Linked DNA regions of Oharaeibacter diazotrophicus. The protein of the gene in region 2 binds, or shares a complex with, the protein of the main gene of each other region. Links are inferred from orthologs where the notes say so. Each region holds a gene or a part of one and is shown on either strand. Other genes may lie near its edges.

Region 1 (3,861 bases), on a different replicon or contig from region 2:
GGGAAGATCAGCAGCCAGGGCGAAGCCTGCATCGCGGCCGAGCCCTCGGCGATCAGCGTGCCCCAGCTCGTCAGCGGCTCCTGGACCCCGAGACCGAGGAAGGACAGGAAGCTCTCGAGCAGGATCACCTGCGGCACCAGCACGGTGACGAAGACGACCACCGGGCCGATCGTGTTGGGCACCACGTGGCGGCGGATGATCGCCGCGGTCGAAAGGCCCATGGCGTTGGCGGCCTCGACGTATTCGCGCCGCTTGATCGACAGCGTCTGGCCGCGGACGATGCGGGCCATGTCGAGCCACTCAATCGCGCCGATCGCCACGAAGATCAGCACGAAGTGGCGGCCGAAGAACACCACCAGCATGATCACGAAGAACATGAAGGGCAGCGAGTAGAGGATCTCGACGAGGCGCATCATCACGTTGTCGACCCGGCCGCCGACGTAGCCGGAGATCGCGCCGTAGGCGACGCCGATCACCAGCGACACCAGCGTCGCCAGGATGCCGACGGTCAGCGAGATCTGGCCGCCGATCATCACGCGCACGAACAGGTCGCGGCCGTTGCGGTCGGTGCCCATCGGGAAATACTGGCGATTCACCGTGCCGGTGACCACCAGCGTCCGGCCGTCGTCCAGCGTTTCGGCGACGGTCGCGCCGTCGAACTCGTCCGGACGGTCGAGATAGCGGGTGACGCGCGGGTCGATCGGCGCGTCCTTGACGAGGCGGGCGGTGTAGGTCGAGCCCTCGACGTCGAACGCCTCCAGCTTGACCCGGCCGCGGTCGGCGGCGGTGGTCATCACCTTCGTCAGCGTGTCCTCGAGCGGATAGGGCTCGAGGCTCGGGGGTACGCCGACGTAGCTCGGGAAGATCTCGTCGTAGCGGTGCGGGTAGACGAGCGGCCCGAACACGCAGACGAGCGAGACCAGCGCCAGCACGACGAGGCTGGTCATGGCGGCGGCGTTGCGGCGGAGCCGGGCGAGCGCGATCGAGCCGAGGCTCTGGCCCTTGCCGGCGGAGGCCGGCGGCATGGCGGCGGCGGCGTCACTCATAGCGCACCCTCGGGTCGATCACGGCGTAGAGGATGTCGACGATCAGGTTGAAGACCACGATGAACACCGAGATCAGCACCACGGTGCCCATCACCAGCGTATAGTCGCGGTTGAGCGCGCCGAGCACGAAGTAACGGCCGACGCCGGGCAGCGAGAAGATCGTCTCGACCACCACGGAACCGGTGAGGAGACCGGCGGCCGCGGGGCCGAGATAGCTGACGGCCGGCATCAGCGCGGCGCGCAGCGCATGGCGCACCACCACGGAGCGGGCCGGCAGGCCGTAGGCGCGGGCGGTGCGGACGTGGTCGGCGCGCAGCGCCTCGATCATCGAGCCGCGGGTCAGGCGGGCGAACACCGCGAGCTGCGGCAGCGCCAGCGCGACCATCGGCAGCACGAGGTCGTCGAAGCCGCCGTTGCCCCAGCCGCCGGCCGGAACCAGCCGCAGCATCACGGCGAACACCAGCGACAGCACGGGGCCGACGACGAAGTTCGGCACCGTCGTGCCGATCGTCGCCATCGACATCACCGCGTAGTCGATCGCCGAGTTCTGGCGCAGTGCCGCGAAGGTGCCGACGGCGATTCCGCCGATCACCGAGATCACCAGGGCGAAGGAGCCGAGGATCACCGAATAGGGCAGCGCCTGCAGGATGAGTTCGGCGACGGTATAGTCGCGGTAGACGAAGCTCGGGCCGAAGTCGCCGTGGAGGACGTTCCAGAGATAGTGGACGTACTGGACGACGAGCGGCTGGTCGAGTTCGTAGACGCGGTTCAGGTTGGCGAGAACCTGGGGCTCGAGCGGACGTTCCAGGTTGAACGGTCCGCCGGGCGCGATCCGCATCAGGAAGAAGGACAGCGTGACGACGATGAACAGGGTCGGCACCGCCGACACGAGCCGCCGGAGGGCGAAGGCGAGCATCCGGGCACTCCCCTCGGAGGGATGACGACGACCGTCGGCGCCCCGCCGCGGGCCGGCCGGAGCCGGGACGGCGGAGCGGGAGCGGCGTGCGGAGACCACGCCGACCGGCCCGCTCCGAAGGAGCGGGCCGGTCGGCGGAGGCGGTCATTCCACCGAGAGATACTTGGTGAGGTGCTCGTTGACGGCGTTGTTCTCGAAGCCCTTGACCTTGCGGTTGACGAGCCAGAGCGAGCCGTTGTTGAGGAACGGCGTGGTCGGCTGCTCGCGGGCGTAGATCGCCTCGGCCTCGGCCATCACCTTCATGCGCTCGGCCGGGTCGCGGATCTCGTAGGACTTCTTCATCAGCGCGTCGAACTCGTCGTTCTTCCAGTGGCCGTAGTTGAAGGCCGTGTTGGAGGAGACGAGCAGGTTCAGGAAGTTCTCCGGGTCGGCGTAGTCGGCCGACCAGCCGGCACGGGCGACGTCGAAGGCGCCGCCCTCTTGGAGGTAGGCGTAGTGCGACTTGACGTCGAGGTTCTGCATGGTGACCTCGACACCGATCGCCTTCCACATGTCGGCGACGGCGGTGGCCACCTTCTTGTGGTTCTCGGAGGTGTTGTAGCGGATGTCGACCTTGAGCGGCTTGCCGCCCTCGCCGAAGCCGGCCTCCTTCAGGAGTTCCTTGGCCTTGTCCTCGCGGTCGAGTTGGTCCATCGACGCGAAGTCGGCCTCGGCCGGGGTGTAGCCCTCCATGCCCGGCGGCACGAAGGCGTAGCTCGGCAGATAGGAGTTGGTGAAGATCTTCTCCGACAGGAAGTCGCGGTCGACCGCCATCGACAGCGCCTGACGGACGCGGACGTCGTCGAACGGCGGCTTGCGGGTGTCGAAGACGTAGTAGTAGGTTGCCAGATTCGGGGCGACCTTGATCTGGTCCTCGCCGAGCTTGCCCTTGAGGAAGTCGAGCTGGTCGGCCTGGAACTGGTAGACCACGTCGAGCTCGCCGGCCTCGAACATGCGCTCGGTGGCAGCCATGTCCTCGGACGGGTTGTAGATCACCTTGTCGATCTTGACGCTCGCGGCATCCCAGTATTCGGGATTCTTGACCGCGGTGATGTGGTCGTTGGCGACGTACTCGGTCAGCTTGAACGCGCCGTTCGAGACCATGTTGCCGGGCTTGGTGAACTCGGCGCCGAACTTCTGCACGTTGGCGGGATTGACCGGCAGCGCCGCGTAATGGGTGGCGAGCTGCAGGAAGTAGGGGGTCGGGCGCTCCAGCGTGACCTCGAGCGTCTTCGGCGCGACCGCCTTGACGCCGAGCGTATCGACCGCGGCCTTGCCGGTGTTGATCGCCTCGGCGTTCTTCACCGGATAGAGGATGGTGGCGTATTCGGCCGCTTCCTTGGGATCGAGCAGCCGGCGCCACGCGAACACGAAGTCGTCGGCGACCACCGGCGAGCCGTCCGACCACTTGGCGTTCTCGCGCAGCTTGAACGTGTAGACCGTGCCGTCGTCGGACAGCGTCCAGCTCTCGGCGACGCCGGGGATCACCTCGCCCTTGTTGTCGTAGACCGTCAGGCCCTCGAACAGGTCGCGCACCACGAAGCCCTCGATGTCGATCGAGATGTGGGCCTGGTCGAGCGTCTGCGGCTCGCCGCCGTTGCCGCGGCGCAGGACGGTTTCGGCGGCCGCGGGCAGCGCGGACAGCACGGTGCCGGCGAGGAGGGCGGCGGCGATGCCGCGGGCGAGCACGATCCTGGTCATCTGGATTTGCCTCCATTGTTCTGCTGCCGGCGGCGGGCCGTTCACGTTCCGGAACTCCCCTGGTCACCCGCCACCGACGGTCGGCATACGCTAAGCCTTGCCGCGCCGACGGCAAGACGGAAAAGCACCTGTCGTTGCGTCATGTGGAAACACTTGCGC
Region 2 (5,782 bases):
GGTGGTCGAGCATCAGGCTGCGCGCGAGGTCGGCGTCGCCGTCGGCGATGGCCTGATGGATGGCGCGGTGTTCCTCGAACACACCCTCCAGCATCTGGCGCGGACCGACCAGCGACAAGCCGTGCAGGTGCATGCCGACCGCGATGTGCTGCTTCAGGGCGTCGAGCGAGGCGGTGTAATAGTGGTTGTTGGCCGCCTCGGTGACCGCGCGGTGGAACTGGAAGTCGGCGTCGGTGCGATGGAGCTGGTGGCGCGTCGCTTCGCGCAACTCGGCGAGCGCGTCGGCGATCCGGGTCAGCGCGGCGGCGTCGCGGCGGCGGGCGGCGAAATAGGCCGCCGCCGGCTCGATCGTCATGCGGAATTCGTAGCAGCGCTGGATGTCGGCGATCGAGCGGACCGGGCTGAAGCCGAGCTGGGGCGCCCGCATCGCCTGGGCGGCGACGAAGGTGCCGGCGCCCTGGCGGGCGTAGACCAGACCCTTCTCGCGCAGTCGGCCGATGGCGTCGCGCACCACCGGGCGGGAGACGCCGAGCATGGCGGCGAGCTCGTGCTCGCCGGGCAGGCGACTGTCGGGCGCGTAGTTGCCGGCGTTGATGCGCTCGAGCAGTTGGTCGACCACCCGGTCCACCAGCTTGGCCGGGCGGGCCTTCTCGGTGCGCGCGAGACCCTTCTCCCGGCTGTCGTCGTTCTCTGCGTGGCTCACGAAGTCACTCCGGCGGCGGATCCGAGCGGCAACAGGCGAAGCAGCGTCTCCGGCGACCCGAACCCGCCCGACTTTACAGAGCAGGCGAGGGCGACGCCATCGTTCGTCGTCACCGTGAACCAGGGAACGCCGTCCTCGACCTCGCCGCGCGGCGAAACCACGCCGACGCCGAGGGCGGCGAGCACCGCGAGCGCGGTGTCGCCGCCGCCCGTCGCCAGCATGGCCGGCCGCAGCCGCCGCACCAGCGTCGCGACGCCGGCGCCGAAGCGTTCGGCCACCGCGGCGGGGTCGTCGTCGATCGCGCCGGTGCAGCGCAGCACCGCGGGGAGGGCGGGGAGGGCGTCGGGGGCGAACCGGCCGTGCGGCGCGTCCACCGGCCGGCCGACGAGCCCGGTGGCAACCAGTCGGTCGATCTGGGCGGTGGTGATCGGGTCGCGCGAGCCGAAGGCGAACAGCGTGTCGCCGGCCGGCGCGAAGGGTGCGCGTGCCACCAGATCGGCGACGCCGAGGCGGCGCGCGAGGGCGGCCCCGAGCCCGCGGGCGCCGACCGCGACGGCGTGGCTCCAGTCGGTGGTGGCCGCGACGTGGTCGAGGTCGCCGTCGTCGCGGGCGTCGTGGATCACGGCCGCGACCGCCCGTCCGGCGAACAGCGGTGCGATCGGCAGCGGCAAGGCCACGCCGCGTCCGGTGACGCGGCCGTCGACCGTGAAGCGGGACTGGTCGGGCACCGCCGGCGCGACCACCAGCAGGCGTCGTCCGGTCGCTTCGGCGACGGCGGCGGCTTCCGCGCCGACGTTGCCCTTGAGGCGCGAGTCGATCTTCTTGACCACGACGTCGAAGCCGGCGAGCCGGGCGGCGACCCGCGCCGCCCGCTCGGCGGCGAGCCGCTCCGGCAGGGCGCGGCTCGCGGTGGCGACGGCCACGACGCGGGCGCCGGTTCCGATCGCCTCGTCGAGGGCCGCGGGCGTGACCGCCACCGCCGCCGCGAGCCCCGCCGACACGAAGGGCGCCGCGGTGTCGAGCGCCCCGGTGAGGTCGTCCGCGACGATGGCGACCCGGACCGTCATGTCGCCACGCCCTCCCCGACCAGATGACAGGCGACGTGGTGGCCGGGCCGGACCTCGCGGAAGGCCGGCACCGCCTCGGCGCAGCGTGCCACCGCGATCGGGCAGCGGGTGCGGAAACGGCAGCCGGACGGCGGGTCGAGCGGGCTCGGCACGTCGCCCTGCAGCACCTGTCGGCGCCGGTTCCGCTCGACCTCCGGGTCCGCCTCGGGGACGGCCGAGAGCAGCGCGCGGGTGTAGGGATGCAGCGGCTCGCCGAACACCTGGTCGCGCCGGCCGAGCTCGGCGAAGCGGCCGAGATACATTACGCCGACGCGGTCCGAGATGTGGCGGACCACGGCGAGGTCGTGGGCGATGAAGAGATAGGTCAGGCCGTACTTGTCCTGGAGGTCGAGCAGCAGGTTGATGATCTGCGCCTGGATCGAGACGTCGAGGGCCGAGATCGCCTCGTCGCAGACGACGAAGCGCGGCTGGCAGGCGAGCGCCCGGGCGATCGCGACGCGCTGGCGCTGGCCGCCGGAGAGCTCGTGCGGATAGCGCGCGGCAAAACGGGCGGGCAGGCCGACGTCTGCGAGCAGGGCGGCGACGCGGGTCGCGACGTCGGCGCCCTTGGCGAGGCCGTGGTGGCGGACCGGCTCGGCGACCGCCTCGCCCACCGTCATGCGCGGGTTCAGCGTCGAATAGGGATCCTGGAACACGATCTGGAGGTCGCGCCGGAACGGCCGCATCGCCTTCTCGTCGAGGCCGGCGATGTCGCGGCCGCGGTAGACGACACGGCCGGCCGAGGGCCGGTGCAGGTTGAGCAACGCGAAGCCGGTGGTCGACTTGCCGCAGCCGCTCTCACCGACGAGGCTCAGCGTCTCGCCCTCGAAGATGTCGAAGCTGACGTCGTCGAGGGCGTGGACGGTGGCCGCGCGCTCGCCGAAGGCGCCGAGGCGGACGTGGAAGTGCTTGGTCAGCCCTTCGACGCGGATCAGGGTTTCGCCGTCCATCACGCCGCCTCCGCGCGGATTCGCACCGCCACCGGGCAGGCGACGCGGTGCCTACCGCCGCCGGGCAGCGCCTGGAGCTTCGGGACCGCCGCCGTGCAGGCCGGCTCGGCCATGGCGCAGCGCGGGGCGAAGGGGCAGCCGGGCGGCCGCCTTCCGGGCTCCGGCGGCGTGCCGCCGATCGACGACAGCCGCGACGCGGTGGCGTCGGAGAGCTTCGGGATCGAGGCGAGCAGGCCGCGGGTGTAGGGGTGGCTCGGCCGGGCGAACAGGTCGTCGACGGGGGCGTCCTCGACCACGGTGCCGGCATAGAGCACGACGATGCGGTCGGCGAGGCCGGCGACGAGCGCGAGGTCGTGGGTGATCCACACCACGGACATGCCGAGTTCGGCGCGCAGCCGCTTCACCAGTTCGACGATCTGGGCCTGGATGGTGACGTCGAGCGCGGTGGTAGGTTCGTCCGCGATCAACAACTCAGGATGGCAAGAAAGTCCGATTGCGATCATGACGCGCTGGCGCATGCCGCCGGATAGTTCGTGCGGATAGGCGTCGAGCCGCTGCTCCGGGCTCGGGATGCCGACGAGGCGCAGGAGTTCGGCGGCGCGGGCCCGTGCCGCCGCCTTGTCGAGGCGGCGGTGGTAACGCAACGCCTCGGCGATCTGGTCGCCGATCCGCATCACCGGGTTCAGCGAGGTCATCGGGTCCTGGAACACGAAACCGACCTTGCCGCCGCGGATCTCGCGCATCTCGCCACGCGACATCGTCAGGAGGTCGCGGCCGTCGAGGCGGGCGCTGCCGCCGGCGACGCGGATCTTGTTGGGCAGCAGCCGCATCAGCGAGAGCATGGTCAGGCTCTTGCCGCAGCCGCTCTCGCCGACGATGCCGAGGGTCTCGCCGCGGTCGACGTGGAGGTCGATGCCGTCGACGACGGTGGCGGGACCGCGGCGGCCGTCGATCTCGACGACGAGGCCGCGGACGTCGAGCAGGCGTTCGGCGCCGGTCATTTCTGGCCCCCCGGTCATTTCTGGCCCCTGGGATTGAGCGCGTCGTTGAGACCGTCGCCGAGGAAGGAGAAGGCGACGGTGGCGAGGCCGAGCACCGCGGCCGGCGCCGCCAGCAGGTGCGGATGGTGCTGCCAGACCCGGAGGCCGTCCGAGATCATGTTGCCCCAGCTCGGCACCGGCGGATTGACGCCGACGCCGAGGAAGGAGAACGCGCTCTCGAGCACCATCGCGGTGCCGAGGCCGGCGGAGACGGCGACGATCAGCGGCCCGAGCGCGTTCGGCACGATGTAGCGGGCGAGGATCACCCGGGTCGGCAGGCCGAGGGCGCGGGCGGCGGTGACGTAGGGCCGGTTGCGGATCGACAGTACCTGGGCGCGCACGAGGCGGGCGTAGGGCGGCCAGGAGATCAGCGCCATCGAACCGAACACCAGCAGGAAGTCGACCCACATGGTCTCGCGGAAGAACGGGTTCAGCGTCTCCATGTAGCGCGCCTCCATCCAAGCGCCGATCGGCGTCTTCAGCGAGGCGTTGATGACGATGACGAGCAGGAGGTTCGGCACGCTCATCACGAGGTCGGTGACCCAGCTGACGATCCGGTCGGTCCAGCCGCCGAAGAAGCCGGCGGCGGCGCCGAGCGCGGTGCCGATCGCCACCGCGACGCCGGTGACCACGATCGCGACCACGAAGGCGGTGCGGGTGCCGTAGATCACCCGCGAGAGGAGGTCGCGGCCGAGGTCGTCGGTGCCGAAGGGATGGGCGAGCGAGGGGCCCTGGTTGCGGGCGTCGAGCGCCTGGGTCAGGAAGTCGTAGGGCGTCAGCCACGGCCCGAACAGGGCGACGAACGCGAGCAGCGCGATCACCACGAGGCCGAACACGGCGAGCCGGTTGCGGGCGAGCCGGTCCCAGGCGTCGCGCCACAGGCTGGTCGGCCCGTCGTCGGCGGCGGGGGAGGGGAGGGGCCCCGGGGACGAGGCGAGGGGAGCGGTCGGAGCGGACATCTCAGCGTCCCCGGCTGCCGTCGGCCGCACGCGGATCCAGGAGCGGATAGGCGACGTCGACGAGGAGGTTGGACAGCATCACCAGGAAGGACCCGATCAGCGTGATGGCGAGGATGACGGGATAGTCGTTGTCGGTCAGTGCCTTGACCGTGAGCCGGCCGAGGCCGGGCAGGCCGAACACCAGTTCGACGAAGATCGCGCCGTTGACGATGGTGATCATGATCAGCCCGAGCTGGGTCACCACCGGCGTCAGCACCGGCCGGAGCACGTGGCGCAGCGCCACCACCAGGTCCGGCACGCCCTTGGCGCGGGCGGTGCGCACGAAATCCTCCGAGAGCACCTCGATCACCGCGGCACGGGTCTGGCGCACGATCAGCGCGATCGGCTGGAACGACAGCACGATCAGCGGCAGCAGCACCCGGACGTCGGCGAGGCCGCCCCAGCCGTAGGGAATGCGGCCGTCGGGCAGCACCATGATCAGCCCGACCATCAGCAGCGGACCGGCGACATAGGGCGGGATCGCCCAGAGCAGCAGCGCGCCGCCGAGGATGGCGTAGTCGGTGCGGGTGTTCTGGTTCAGCGCGGCCACCATGCCGAGCGGCACCGCGACCACCGCCGTCAGCACCACCGCGGCGAGGCCGAGCTGCAGCGACACCGGCGCCGCCGCCTTGATCATCGCCCAGACCGAACGGCCCGAGGTCAGCGAGTTGCCGAGGTTGAAGTGGAGGAGGTTCCAGAGATAGGCGCCGAACTGCTCGGCGAAGGAGCGGTCGAGCCCGGCGGCGACCCGGATCGCCTCGATGCGGGCGGGGTCGTAGGCGACGTCGCCGGGGGCGCGCAGGAAGATCAGCTTGATCGGGTCGCCGGCGCCGTAGAAGGCGAGGGCGTAGACGCCGAGCATGACGAGGATCACCGAGGGGATCCAGAGCAGGAAGCGGGTGGCGACGTAGCGCAGCATGGTCGTTCGGATCCCGGAGGCTCGGGGGGACTCGCGGCGTCGTCGCCCGCGTCCGTCGTCGCAAGT

What was found. Proteins that work in one complex are often made in the same cells at the same time.
Region 1: the proteins of EDD54_RS22415 (region 2) and oppB are in contact, whole or in part, in a cryo-EM structure (PDB 8Z21), measured with the Escherichia coli proteins. The link is inferred for Oharaeibacter diazotrophicus from one-to-one orthologs.

Annotation. Positions count from the first base shown.
Region 1 is NZ_SNXY01000006.1:1,421,830-1,425,690, forward strand. Bases 1-2,901 are described here. They hold oppB (oligopeptide ABC transporter permease OppB), read right to left. Parts: upstream 1,963-2,901; coding sequence 1,039-1,962; downstream 1-1,038. Other genes in these bases: EDD54_RS06700 (ABC transporter permease subunit), read right to left, coding at 1-1,046; EDD54_RS06710 (peptide ABC transporter substrate-binding protein), read right to left, coding at 2,107-2,901. In the rest of the region: more of EDD54_RS06710, read right to left, coding at 2,902-3,702. UniProt on the Escherichia coli protein: Part of the ABC transporter complex OppABCDF involved in the uptake of oligopeptides and of the ABC transporter complex MppA-OppBCDF involved in the uptake of the cell wall murein tripeptide L-alanyl-gamma-D-glutamyl-meso-diaminopimelate.
Region 2 is NZ_SNXY01000013.1:86,631-92,412, reverse strand. What follows is about bases 1,760-4,555. They hold EDD54_RS22415 (ABC transporter ATP-binding protein), read right to left. Parts: upstream 3,761-4,555; coding sequence 2,759-3,760; downstream 1,760-2,758. Other genes in these bases: EDD54_RS22410 (ABC transporter permease), read right to left, coding at 3,775-4,555; EDD54_RS22420 (ABC transporter ATP-binding protein), read right to left, coding at 1,767-2,759; EDD54_RS22425 (four-carbon acid sugar kinase family protein), read right to left, coding at 1,760-1,770. In the rest of the region: EDD54_RS22430 (FadR/GntR family transcriptional regulator), read right to left, coding at 1-703; more of EDD54_RS22425, read right to left, coding at 700-1,759; more of EDD54_RS22410, read right to left, coding at 4,556-4,758; EDD54_RS22405 (ABC transporter permease), read right to left, coding at 4,760-5,716. UniProt on the Escherichia coli protein: Part of the ABC transporter complex OppABCDF involved in the uptake of oligopeptides and of the ABC transporter complex MppA-OppBCDF involved in the uptake of the cell wall murein tripeptide L-alanyl-gamma-D-glutamyl-meso-diaminopimelate.